2 regions of the Kluyvera sp. CRP genome follow, and region 1 is predicted to be linked to the other one. Evidence: predicted binding sites of a transcription regulator. Region 1 holds the regulator's gene; the other holds the start of a gene.
The links. Region 1 encodes Fur, which represses iron uptake genes when iron is present. Its sites were predicted from a motif close to ATAATAATGAGAACNACTATCAA; they were not measured.

Region 1 (6,798 bases):
CGTGAGGGTTACTTCTGCCTCGACAGCCGCTACAGCACGGCAGACAAGCTGGTCTTTAACCGTACCGTTGGTTTACGTGATACCTGGGTTGGCTAATACTCGCCGATCCAACATGAAAAACGCCGCTTTTGCGGCGTTTTTTTTGCCTGGTCATATGCCCCTGGCGCCGATGGCAACATATCGTTCCTTTCTGTTCCGGTAATGTGCAAACCGGTTCTTTTTTATAGTTTCGCGATGCGAATTAATAATATTTTCCTGGATCTGGTACGTTCGCACTTTTTTACATCTACCCACCCCTGATCTTCAATGTAAACGGTCTCATTAACATTTCATCCAAGCCCCGCAAGGGCTGGCTTGTGCAAATGTTAACAATGCATTACGTTACACATTGAAACCAAATATGTGCGCTTTGTCATAATCCTGCACTCTTGTTGCGGAAAAGGATTGATAATTCGCGTCGCGAAAAATAGTCTATCAATGTACTGAAACACCTTTTTTCCAGAAGTTCATTTTTTAGCGTTTTATTTTTTTGCTTCTGCTTTGCAGCGGCATTTTTAAAAGTCAAAGAGGATATAACTATGCGTACGTTTAGTGGCAAACGTAGTACGCTGGCGCTGGCTATCGCCGGTGTGACAGCAATGTCAGGCTTTGTGATGACTCCGGAAGCGAAGGCAGAAGGGTTCATTGATGATTCAACATTAACCGGCGGCATCTACTACTGGCAGCGTGAGCGTGACCGTAAAGATGTGACCGACCACGACAAATATAAAACCAACCTTTCTCACTCCACCTGGAACGCCAACCTCGACTTCCAGTCGGGTTATGCGGCTGACATGTTCGGTATTGATATTGCTGCTTTTACCGCGATTGAAATGGCGGAAAGTAGCGAAAGCGGTCACCCGAACGAAATTGCATTCTCGTCAAAAAATAAAGGCTATAGCGAAGATTACAGCGGCGATAAGAGCGGTATCAGCCTGTATAAAGCGGCAGCTAAATTTAAACTTGGCCCAACCTGGGCGCGTGCGGGTTACATTCAACCAACCGGTCAAACCCTGCTGGCACCGCACTGGAGCTTTATGCCGGGTACTTACCAGGGCGCTGAAGCCGGGGCAAACTTTGACTACGGCGACAATGGCGCGCTGAGCTTCTCCTACATGTGGACCAATGAGTATAAGGCGCCATGGCATCTGGAGATGGATAACTTCTATCAGAATGATAAGAAGACCAAAGTTGATTACCTGCACTCTATTGGTGCGAAATACGATTTTAAAAATGACCTGGTGCTGGAAGCGGCATTCGGTCAGGCGGAAGGTTATGTCGACCAGTACTTCGCCAAAGCAAGCTACAAATTTGATATCCCTGGCGGCCCGCTGACCACCAGCTACCAGTTCTACGGTACCCGTGACAAAGTGAGCGATCACGGCGTGAACGACATTTACGACGGCACCGCGTGGCTGCAGGCGTTAACATTTGGCTATAAGCTGAACGAAGTGTTCGACTTCCGTCTGGAAGGGACCTGGGTTAAGGCTGACGGTCAGCAGGGCTACTTCCTGCAGCGTATGACCCCGACCTACGCGTCATCTAACGGTCGTCTGGATATCTGGTGGGATAACCGCTCTGACTTCAACGCCAACGGCGAAAAAGCGGTCTTCTTCGGTGGTATGTATGACCTGAAGAACTGGAATCTTCCTGGCTGGGCAGTGGGTGCATCCTACGTCTATGCATGGGATGCGAAACCAGCGACCTGGCAGATGAACCCGGATGCCTACTACAACAAAAACAATACGATCAGAGAATCTGCATACAGCCTGGATGCCATGTATACCGTACAGGAAGGCCGCGCGAAGGGTACCCTCTTCAAACTGCACTTCACTCAGTACGACAACCACTCCGACATCCCAAGCTGGGGCGGTGGTTACGGCAACATCTTCCAGGATGAGCGTGACGTGAAATTCATGGTTATCGCACCGTTCACTATTTTCTGATGCATGATGCGGCAGGGGGAAGCCTCTGCCGCCGCTAAGAGGCTCATCGTATGAAAAAACTGATTATTGTTGCCCTGATGGCCGCTGGCCTTACCGCTTGCGCTCAGCCATCCACGCCGAAAGAAGACAGTAAGCTGAAGGATGCCTACAGCGCGTGCATTAACACCGCTGAAGGCAATCCGGACAAAATCCAGGCCTGCCAGAGCGTGCTGAACGTGCTGAAAAAAGAGAAACAGCATGAACAGTTTGCTAATCAGGAATCCGTACGCGTGCTGGATTACCAGCAGTGTATTCAGGCAACCCGTACCGGTAACGACCAGGCCGTAAAAGCCAAATGCGATAAGATGTGGCAGGAAATTCGCAGCAATAACACCGTGAAGCCATAAGATAAGGCGAATGCTAATAACTGAAAAAACCGCTGCTTGCAGCGGTTTTTTTATGGCTGAATGCGAACGAAGGGCAAAAAAAAACCAACGCATGGCGCTGGCTTTTTAACGAGGGGGGAAGTTACTTCTCTACACCATCGTGAGCATGTTCATCTTCACGGCAGTCGCCTTCAGCGCAGTGGCCATAAAGATAAAGGCTGTGGTTGGTCAGACGAATTCCGTGTTTGGCGGCAATTTCACGCTGGCGAGCTTCGATAGATTCGTCGCTGAACTCGATCACTTTGCCACAGTCGAGGCAAATAAGGTGATCGTGGTGATGCTGCTGGGTCAGTTCGAAAACGGATTTGCCGCCTTCAAAATTATGACGGGTCACGATGCCCGCGTCATCAAACTGGTTCAGGACACGATAAACCGTGGCCAGGCCAATTTCTTCACCCATGTCGATCAGGCGTTTGTATAAGTCTTCCGCGCTGACATGGTGGTTATCCGGTTCCTGAAGAACTTCCAGAATCTTTAACCGTGGAAGTGTGACTTTCAGGCCAGCCTTCTTTAATGCGGTATTATTGTCAGTCATGCGGAATCTGTCCTGTTGCTAAACGATTAACTTCCATCAGCGAAAGTATCACAGAGAATTCACCCGTTTTAATGCGTCTCATTATAGAATGACCCTGGATAAATGAAAACAGCAAGGCTTGGGTAAACTAAGCTTTCAAAAACGAGGCGTCACCGACAAACAGAGCGATGAACCTACGCTAAATCAGAAGATATTGTACAGGTATGCGCTGAAAAGTTAAAAAAATGTAGCTATTATTTTGATTGCTTTTACCTATTAATGAGGCGCGATTTGTTATCGCGCCTCAATATCATCAGGCGTTTTTGATTTCGTCGAGGTGCAGCTCTTCAGCAACCTGCTTAACCCATTTTTCAACGCGTTCAGCGGTCAGCTCCGGCTGGCGGTCTTCGTCAATCGCCAGACCCACGAAGTGGTCGTCATCGGCCAGGCCTTTCGACGCTTCGAAGTGGTAGCCTGCGGTTGGCCAGTGACCAACGATGGTCGCGCCGTTTGGCTCGATGATGTCGCGAATCGTACCCAGCGCATCGCAGAAGTACTCCGCGTAGTCTTCCTGATCGCCACAGCCGAAGAGGGCGACCAGCTTACCGTTGAAGTCAACTTCTTCCAGAGACGGGAAGAAATCGTCCCAGTCGCACTGTGCTTCACCGTAGTACCAGGTTGGGATACCCAGCAGCAGGATATCGTAGCCTGCCAGGTCTTCTTTGCTGCTCTTGGCAATGTCGTGAACGTCAGCGACATCTTTACCAAGCTGTTTTTGAATCATTTTTGCGATATTTTCGGTGTTCCCGGTGTCGCTACCGAAGAAGATGCCAACGATTGCCATGAGTAAAATAACCTCTTGAAACTTAATGATATGGTGGTGGCTTATTGCCCACAGATAAGGGCAATCATAGCAGAACAGAGAAGCGGGCGGAAACAGCTATCGTGCCGTACTGCACACTCTGCTACATGAAAGTGCGTTCTGGGGGGATATTTCAGACTTTCCCTTGTCCGTGCAGCAGCGCCAGTTGGCTCATCAGCATCTCTTCGATGAGTTCGCTGCGGCTCATGTCACGGGCTGCCGCCAGCTCGTTGAGCGCATCAACGGCGTCGCTGTTTAGCTTTAACTCGACGCGCTTAAGCCCACGAACTTTGTCGCGTTTGAGCTGATTGCGCTTATTAATGCGGAGCTGTTCGTCACGCGAAAGCGGATTGGTTTTGGGTCTTCCCGGCCGACGCTCATTTGCGAACAAATCTAATGTCGTACGGTCCGTTTGTTCTTTTGCCATGGTTCTGAGTGACTTCGGGGAAACAAGCTACCGGACGGTGCCCGGTGCAGACAGCGCGCAATCATACAACAGTGGAACCCGCACGCCAACGACCACGGCCATTCTGGCGCGCGGTCGATGCATTTTTAATCACTCAGCGAGGTAACGGCGAATGGCGCGCAGCACGGCGTCCGGTTTTTCGGCGTGAACCCAGTGACCCGCCCCGGCAATCACGTGCGCTTTCGCCTGCGGGAACTGCGCCAGCAGATCGTCACGATAGGCTTCGGTGATATACGGTGAATTGCCGCCGGGAATAAACAGCGCAGGGTGTTCCCAGGCCGGAATGGTTTCCCAGCCGACGATATGGGGATATTGCTCCCACAGCACCGGCACGTTAAAGCGCCAGGCACCGTCAACAAACGACTTCAGCAGAAACTGAATCACGCCTTCTTCATGCAGATACTCGCGCATCACCGTGGCTGCCTGCTGGCGCGTGGAGACGCCCGCGCTGGTGACGGCGTTAATGGCGGCAAAAATCTCATCATGACGACGCACGTGGTAATCCACCGGCGCAATGTCGATTGCCACCAGGCGGTCGATGCGCTCCGGGGCCAGCGCGGTCAGCGCCATCACCGCTTTTCCGCCCATTGAATGGCCGATGAATGTCGCTTTCTCAATCTGGTTGGCGTCGAGAGTATCGAGCAAATCCTGCGCCATGGCCGGATAGCTCATATCGTCGGAACGCGGCGACAGACCGTGGTTACGCATGTCGACCTGAATGACATCGTGATCGGCAAGCAGGTCGCGGGCGAGAATGCCGAGGTTATCCAGGCTGCCGAACAGACCGTGGACCAGGACGATGGGGGAATTATTGTGCAGGTTTTGTGCAGTTTGCGCTCGGAAATTCAATTTCATAGCAAAGTTCTTTTTTTCGCATTGTCGGGTTAGGGTATCATGTTGAACATTCTAACGCTCAGGGGCAAGTGAGGAACTCATCCGAATTTTGCCGTGCCCCTGGTTTGGCGCTACCCGCTGTTGGGTTTTGACTTTATAATCCCAATAAACTGTATTCAGAAAAATTATCGCACCGGATTAAGATGAAAACGATCGAAGTTGATGACGAGCTCTATCGCTATATTGCAGCCCACACTCTGCGCATTGGCGAGAGCGCGTCCGACATTTTACGGCGTATGCTGAAATTCTCCGCCGCTTCCCAGCCCGCAGCCGTCGCTGCCGCGCCGGTCGTCAAAGCAGAAACGGTTGCCGCTCCGGCGCCCGCTGCTGCCCCCGTTGCTGAGGTGAAAACGGTTAAATCCGCCAAAGATAAAGTCCGTGCCATGCGCGAACTGCTGCTCTCCGACGAGTATGCAGAGCAGAAGAAAGCGGTAAACCGCTTCATGCTGGTGCTGACCACGCTGTACTCTCTGGACAACAATGCGTTTGCTGAGGCAACCGAATCCCTTCATGGCCGTACCCGCGTCTACTTTGCTGCCGACGAGCAAACGCTGCTGAAAAACGGCAATCAGACGAAACCAAAACAGGTTCCGGATACGCCATACTGGGTCATTACCAATACCAATACGGGCCGTAAATGCAGCATGGTCGAACACATCATGCAGTCAATGCAATTCCCGGCGGAATTGATTGAGAAGGTTTGCGGTACCATCTAATACTGACAATCTAACCCTTGCATAAGAAGGACCAGGCAATGGCAAACCATACCCGTGCGGGTCAACCCGCACAGCAGAGTGATTTGATCAACGTCGCTCAACTGACGGCCCAGTACTACGTGCTGCAGCCGGACGTGAGCAATGCGGAACACGCGGTGAAATTCGGGACCTCCGGTCACCGCGGTAGCGCAGGTCGTCACAGCTTCAATGAAAAGCATATTTTGGCCATTGCTCAGGCGATTGCTGAAGAGCGCGCGAAAAATGGAATTTCGGGCCCATGCTACGTCGGAAAAGATACGCACGCGCTTTCTGAGCCTGCGTTCATCTCCGTACTTGAAGTGTTAGCGGCGAATGGCGTTGATGTGATTGTGCAGGAAAACAATGGTTTCACGCCGACACCGGCGGTTTCCAACGCTATCCTGGTGCACAACAAGAAAGGCGGCCCGCTGGCCGATGGCATTGTCATTACGCCGTCCCACAACCCGCCGGAAGACGGTGGTATCAAGTACAACCCGCCAAACGGTGGCCCGGCTGATACCAACGTCACCAAAGTGGTTGAAGACCGCGCTAACGCGCTGTTGGCCGCCGATCTGAACGGCGTGAAGCGCATCTCTTACGATGCGGCGCTGGCCTCGGGTCATGTGAAGGAAGTCGATCTGGTGCAGCCGTTCATTGAAGGGCTGGCGGATATCGTCGATATGGCGGCGATCCAGAAAGCCGGTCTGACCCTGGGCGTTGATCCGTTGGGCGGTTCCGGTATCGAATACTGGAAACGTATCGCGAAGCACTACAACCTGAACCTGACTATCGTTAACGATCACGTTGACCAGACTTTCCGCTTCATGCACCTCGATAAAGATGGCGCAATCCGTATGGACTGCTCTTCCGAGTGCGCGATGGCGGGCCTGCTGGCGCTGCGTGATAAGTTTGACCTGG
Region 2 (6,798 bases), 1.1 Mb from region 1:
AACCTTAGGCACCGAAAGTGCCCGACAGGATGCTCGTGCGCTGAAACAGGCGGTGTTATCGCTGCCGATGCCGTCGTCTGAGGTGCTCAACGGCGGCCTGGAGATCCTCAAAACCGCGGATTTACGCGAGCCGCTGACGGCGCTGGATTTACCGTTCCTGCGCCTGTATGGCCGACTCGATGGCCTGGTGCCGCGCAAGATTGTCCCGCAGCTGGATGCGCTGTGGCCGCGGAGCGAATCGCTCATTTTTGACAAAGCGGCCCATGCGCCGTTTATCTCTCATCCGCAGGCGTTTTGCGCACCCTTGCTGGCATTGAAAAAGCAAATTGAGAAATAATTCTGTGCGGACGTGGTAAAACAGATATTCATAGCAATACTTAAGCTGTTGCGGCAGGTGATTATTTCGCGCACCCGCGCAGCGCAAATAACAACCCTAAGGAGAGTAGAGGCTATGAAATTTGTTACAGGTATTGTTGCATCTCTGGTGATTGGCTCCCTGTCGTTTGGTGCGTTTGCTGCTAAAGAGATCCAGAAGGAAGATGTTGCCAAGCTTAAGCTGACGAAAATCGGCAACATCACCACCTCGCGTACTACTTCGCCAATGGATGCGAAGCGCGATCTGTCGAAAAAGGCGGATGAGCTGGGTGGTAAGTATTATGTGATTATTGCGGGTGGGAAAAACGAAAAAACCGTCCACGGTAATGCGGACGTCTACAAGTAAGTTTTGCCTTTTACTCCCGACGCTGCTGACAGCGTCGGGGATAACCTCTTAACGTAGCGCCCACCACTCACGCAGGCACGCTTTGCCTTCCGGGCAGCTTTTGCAGCTACCGCTCAGGCAACCATCAGCGTCTTCCTGAATTTTCACCACTTTTCCCATCGCTTCTAAGCGGCTCAGCATGGCGTCAACTAACGCTTGCGGCGTATGCAGTTGGGCGCTGAGCTGTGAGGCTTCCATGCGTCCTTGCAGGGCCAGCGTGTCGCGTATTTCGATCAATGACGCCATCATCGCTCCTTAGTGGCAATCGCCAGCCGGGCTGGAGCAGCAGGACGTCGGCGTTTTGCGCGTCGCCAGCAGGGAGACATCCACCCGGCTACGGGCGCGGCGCAGCAGACCGAGCACCACAATGTTGAACAGAATCACCGCCAGAATGCACACCAGGCTGTAGCGTGGATGCTGGCTGAAGCTGACTGTCTGGTAGTAGAGCGTGGACAGCGAGTAGGCGATATTCAGCCCCCACAGGATGGAGAACGTCATCCAGCCACGGCTTGATTCACGGGCTATCGCCCCCATTACCGAGATGCACGGAATGTAGAGCAACACGAAAATCAGGTAGCTATACGCTGCCGCCGCGCTGCCGAATTTGCTGCCCATCACGCCCATTGCGCCGGTTTCCATCTCGCCATCACCTTTGCTGGCTTCGATGGGGTTGGCCAGTACGCTGAGGCTGAAGGTGTCTTTCAGGCCTTGCCAGGTTTCATCGAGCGCGCCCAGCAGTTCATCACCGAGATGGAATTCCTGTGGGTTGAACGCTTCGTTCTGGATGTCTTCAGCGGTGTAGAGAGTGTTCAGCGTCCCCACCACCACTTCTTTCGCCATCGCCCCGGTAAACAGGCCGACGGTGGCTTGCCAGTTATCTTCATGCACGCCAATTGGTTTAAACACTGGCGTAATCGCGCGGCTGACAGAGGCCAGCGCCGAGTCGTTGATGTTGTCGACGATCTTGCCGCTGAACGAGAAGCTGTTCAGTGCGCTCAGGAAAATACTGACGATCACGATAACTTTACCGGCGCGCAGCACGAAGCCTTTCAGGCGCTGCCAGGTCTGGATGAACAGGCTTTTGATGTGCGGTACGTGGTAGACCGGCAGTTCCATGACGAACGGCGAGGCTTCGCCACGCATGATGGTGTATTTGAGCATCAGGCCGGTGAGGATGGCGATAACGATCCCCAACACATAGAGCGAGAAGACCACCAGCGCGCCGCCCTGGCCGAAGAAGGCCGCGGCGAAGACCGCGAAGATAGCCAGACGCGCGCCGCAGGACATAAACGGTGCCATCATAATGGTCATCAGGCGTTCACGTGGGGCATCCAACGTACGGGCGCCCATCACCGACGGCACGTTACAGCCGAAGCCGACGATCAGCGGCACAAAGGATTTCCCCGGCAGACCAAGCGCCTGCATCAGGCGGTCCATGACGAAGGCGGCGCGGGCCATATAGCCGGAGTCTTCAAGGAACGAGAGGAACAGGTACATCATGCCGATTTGCGGCACCAGCGGCAGAACGGTGTTGATACCGCCGCCGAGCCCCTGCGCCAGGAATACGGTCAGCCAGTCCGGGAAGTGCAGGGTGTAGCCAATCCACTGAATACCATGAATAAAGAGCGCTACCGAGCCGCCGTCGAAGATGGGCTGTAAGGCACCGCCGATGTTAATCGCCAGCAGGAACATCAGGTACATCACGAACAGAAAGACCGGCAGCCCCAGCACGCGGTTGAGGACGATTTTATCCAGCGCGGCGGTAAAACGGCTTGGTTCGGCGGTCAGCGTATTGCTGACGGCGTCGCAGATAGCGGCGATGCTCTGGTAGCGAGCGTCGGCGATATGCAAAGCGGGATCGTCCAGCTCTTCGCTCAGGTGCGCCAGCGAAACGTCCAGCTTATGCGCCGCATCGCCGGCGTAGGCGCGGCTGTAGATGTCGCCTTCCAGCATCTGCATACCCAGCCAATGGCGCTGGCGCTCCGGAATGTCCTGCGCCATCTCTTTGGCCAGATTATCGGCTTCACGCAGCAGCGGCTGCGGGTAGTGCACCAGCTCCAGCGGCTGATTGCCCTTGTGGCGATCAATCGCCATTTTCAGCGCTTCAATGCCGCGGGCGCGGGTCGATACCAGCGGTACCACCGGGCAGCCGAGACGAGCGGAAAGGGCGTCGACATCGATGCGAATCTGCTGCTTCTCGGCGATATCCAGCATGTTCAGCGCGACCACGCACGGAATGCCCAGCTCGAGTAATTGCAGCGTCAAATACAGGTTACGTTCCAGGTTGGAGGCGTCGACCACGTTAATCAGCAGGTCGGCATCGCCGCTGAGAATGTAGTGGCAGGCGATTTGTTCATCCAGCGACGTTTGTGACGAGATAGTGGTCAGCGAGTAGGTGCCCGGCAGGTCGACAAGGGTGACCTGATGATCGGTGGTGGCGAAAGAGCCTTCTTTACGTTCAACCGTCACACCCGCCCAGTTGCCTACGCGCTGGCGCGCGCCGGTCAGCTGATTGAATAAGGTTGTCTTGCCGGAATTAGGATTACCAATTAGACCGATGGTTAATTTTTTCATTTTTCAGACTCTTATTACCGGGCTGAAGTCATTACGCGACAGGTTCTAATTCGATTAGCGCGAGATCTTTTTTACGCAATACCAGGCTTACGCGACGGGTTTCAATATGAATGGGGTCACCCAAGGGCGCAACGCGAACGACATGGAATGATGAGCCAGGCAGCATGCCCAATGAGAGGAGTTTCTGCCGATAGGCTGGGCTAATTTCGCGGGAGAAACCAACAATCTTCCACGCAGTATCCGGTGTAAATTGCATAGAACCTACTTGTTTTATCGCTAGCTGGACGAGGGAGTGCCCGCGTGCGGCCTGATGGCGGCAAGGGCATCGTCAAGGAATAAAGAATAAAATCCACTGCAAATGATGATAATGAGAATGGTTTTTATCATCAATACATAATATGCGGTTGGTGGGAGTTTTGCGCACTATTTGCACTTTTTTTGATATTACTCAAGCAACGCATTGTAGCGATAAATCAATTAACCGATATTTACATCGCTTAATGTTTAATTAAGGTTTCATTGGTTAATAAAATAAAACGTGATGCGGTTTATTATTAAAAGTTGCGCGAAAATATTAATTACTGAGGGCGAGATAAGGCGCGAAGCGAATGCGTCACGGCTGGTGGTGTAAAGCGCCTTATCCCCCATGCAGGCTGGATAAGGCGTTTATCGATTAGCGTTTTTTACCCATTGCTGCGGCTAAAGCGTCCATCATGGCGCTGTTACCGGCAGGCTGAGCTTCGCGGCCGCGCGGCTTGGCCGCTTTCGCCGCTGGACGTCCGCTGTTCTGCGGACGGTCATTACCGCCGCCGCGACGGGCGTTGGTTTCACCCGGCTGCTCATCCAGACGCATAGTCAGGGCGATACGTTTACGCTGCAAATCGACCTCCAGCACCTTCACTTTGACGATATCGCCTGCTTTCACCACGGTGTGTGGATCTTCGACGAATTTATCCGCCAGCGAGGAGATATGTACCAGGCCGTCCTGGTGCACGCCGATATCGACAAAGGCGCCAAAGTTGGTGACGTTGGTCACCGCGCCTTCGAGGATCATTCCCGGCAGCAGGTCGTTCATGGTTTCGACGCCATCGGCGAACTTCGCGGTTTTAAATTCCGGACGCGGGTCGCGGCCCGGTTTTTCCAGCTCTTTGATGATATCGGTGACGGTCGGTACGCCAAAACGTTCGTCGGTAAACTCAGAGGCTTTCAGGCCGCGAAGTTCACTGCTGTTGCCCATCAGATCTTTCAGCGCCTGCTGGGTGGCCGCCAGAATGCGTTCAACCACCGGGTAGGCTTCCGGGTGCACGGTGGAAGCGTCCAGCGGGTTATCGCCGTGGTTGATGCGCAGGAAGCCCGCGCACTGCTCGAACGCTTTCGGCCCCAGACGACTTACCTTCAGCAACTGCTGGCGGTTCTGGAACTGGCCATTCTCATCGCGCCAGGCGACGATGTTCTGCGCCATCATGCGCGTCAGGCCCGCGACGCGGGTCAGCAGCGGCACGGAGGCGGTGTTCAAGTCCACGCCGACGGCGTTCACGCAGTCCTCGACGACCGCATCCAGCTTACGCGCCAGCTGCGTCTGGCTGACGTCATGCTGGTACTGGCCCACCCCGATGGATTTCGGGTCGATTTTCACCAGCTCGGCCAGTGGGTCCTGCAGACGACGGGCGATAGACACCGCGCCGCGCAGGGAAACGTCGAGATCCGGGAATTCCTGCGCCGCCAGTTCGGAAGCGGAATACACCGAAGCGCCTGCTTCGCTGACGATCACCTTCTGCGCGGTGACTTGCGGGAACTGTTTCTGCACATCGAGGAAGAAACGCTCGGTTTCGCGTGAGGCGGTACCGTTGCCGATCGCCACCAGCTCCACGTTGTGTTTTTCGCACAGCGCCGCCACGGCGACCGCCGCTTTCGCCGCCTGCCCGGTGTGCGGGTAGATGGTATCCGTCGCCACCAGCTTGCCGGTGCCGTCCACCACCGCCACCTTCACGCCGGTACGCAGACCAGGGTCGAGGCCCATGGTGGCGCGCAGACCGGCTGGTGCAGCCATCAGCAGATCGTGCAGGTTACGGGCGAAGACGTTGATGGCTTCATCTTCCGCGCGTTCGCGCACGGTGCCCATCAGTTCGGTTTCGAGGTGCATCAGCACTTTGATGCGCCAGGTCCAGCTCACCACGCCTTTGCGCCAGCTATCCGCCGGGGCGTTGTTCAGGCGCAGGCCGAGGTGGTCGATAATAATCTGTTCGCAATGGCTCTCTTTCGGCGGCTCGTCGAACTGCGGATCGGCGTTGAGCGAGAGTTGCAGAATACCTTCGTTGCGCCCGCGGAACATCGCCAGCGCGCGGTGGGAAGGGGTGGTTGAAATCGGTTCGTGATGGTCGAAGTAGTCGCGGAACTTCGCGCCTTCTTCTTCCTTACCGCTGACCACTTTGGCCACCAGGTGGGCGTTCTTCCACAGGTAGTCACGCACTTTCGCCAGCAGGCCGGCATCTTCCGCGAAGCGTTCCATCAGGATATAGCGCGCGCCGTCGAGGGCTGCTTTGGTATCCGCGATGCCCTTATCGGCATCGATAAATTTCGCCGCCTCGGTTTCCGGGTCGTGAGACGGTTCGCTCCACAGCAGATCGGCCAGCGGCTCGAGACCCGCTTCAATGGCAATTTGCCCGCGGGTGCGGCGCTTCTGTTTATACGGTAAGTAGAGGTCTTCCAGCTCGGTCTTGTTGAGCGTGCCGTTGATGGCTTTTTCCAGCGCTTCGGTCAGCTTGCCCTGCTCACCGATGGATTTCAGAATGACCTGACGACGGTCTTCCAGCTCACGCAAATACCCCAGGCGAGTTTCCAGATTACGCAGTTGCGTGTCATCCAGTCCGCCGGTGATTTCCTTACGATAACGTGCAATAAACGGCACGGTGTTCCCTTCATCAAGCAGGCGAACGGCGGCTTCCACCTGTTCGGCTCTGGCCTGAAGTTCACCCGCAATAATGCGGCAGAGCGAATCATTCATCATGGCTTGGTTTCACTGTTAGGTCATAAAATCAGGGGACAGTTATACGGATTGACTGGCAAAAATGCCAGTCATCAGCGGGGGCTTCGGATTGTTCCGGCGTTATTTTACGTAATCGATCGCATTTACATACCAGCTGGCCTCACCCGCTGGCGTGTTGACGACCGCGAGATCGCCGACCTCTTTTTTCAATAGCGCACGGGCCATTGGCGAGTCGATCGAAATGTAGTCCTTGCGGCCAAAAATCTCGTCATAGCCGACAATGCGAAAACGCTTGGTATCTCCGTCGTCGTTTTCAATCTCCACCCACGCGCCAAAAAAGACTTTGCCTTCCTGCTGCGGTGAGTAATCGACGATGCGCAGATTTTCCAGACACTTGGTTAAATAACGAACGCGGCGGTCAATCTCCCTTAAGCGTTTTTTATTATACTGGTAGTCAGCGTTTTCACTGCGATCGCCA

Region 2: feoA (ferrous iron transporter A) is a predicted target of Fur. The motif match lies at 3,696-3,718, and genes of this name have one in related genera.

The regions. Positions count from the first base shown of each region.
Region 1 is NZ_CP082841.1:2,623,218-2,630,015, forward strand. Features, by position in the region: gene glnS (glutamine--tRNA ligase) at 1-96, shown strand, start outside; gene chiP (chitoporin) at 579-1,985, shown strand; gene chiQ (ChiQ/YbfN family lipoprotein) at 2,036-2,371, shown strand; gene fur (ferric iron uptake transcriptional regulator) at 2,493-2,945, opposite strand; gene fldA (flavodoxin FldA) at 3,238-3,768, opposite strand; gene ybfE (LexA regulated protein) at 3,920-4,213, opposite strand; gene ybfF (esterase) at 4,343-5,107, opposite strand; gene seqA (replication initiation negative regulator SeqA) at 5,290-5,862, shown strand; gene pgm (phosphoglucomutase (alpha-D-glucose-1,6-bisphosphate-dependent)) at 5,901-6,798, shown strand, end outside.
Region 2 is NZ_CP082841.1:1,521,781-1,528,578, forward strand. Features, by position in the region: gene bioH (pimeloyl-ACP methyl ester esterase BioH) at 1-337, shown strand, start outside; gene K7B04_RS07035 (YdgH/BhsA/McbA-like domain containing protein) at 452-721, shown strand; gene feoC ([Fe-S]-dependent transcriptional repressor FeoC) at 770-1,006, opposite strand; gene feoB (Fe(2+) transporter permease subunit FeoB) at 1,016-3,334, opposite strand; gene feoA (ferrous iron transporter A) at 3,366-3,590, opposite strand; gene K7B04_RS07055 (Tex family protein) at 4,008-6,341, opposite strand; gene greB (transcription elongation factor GreB) at 6,441-6,798, opposite strand, start outside.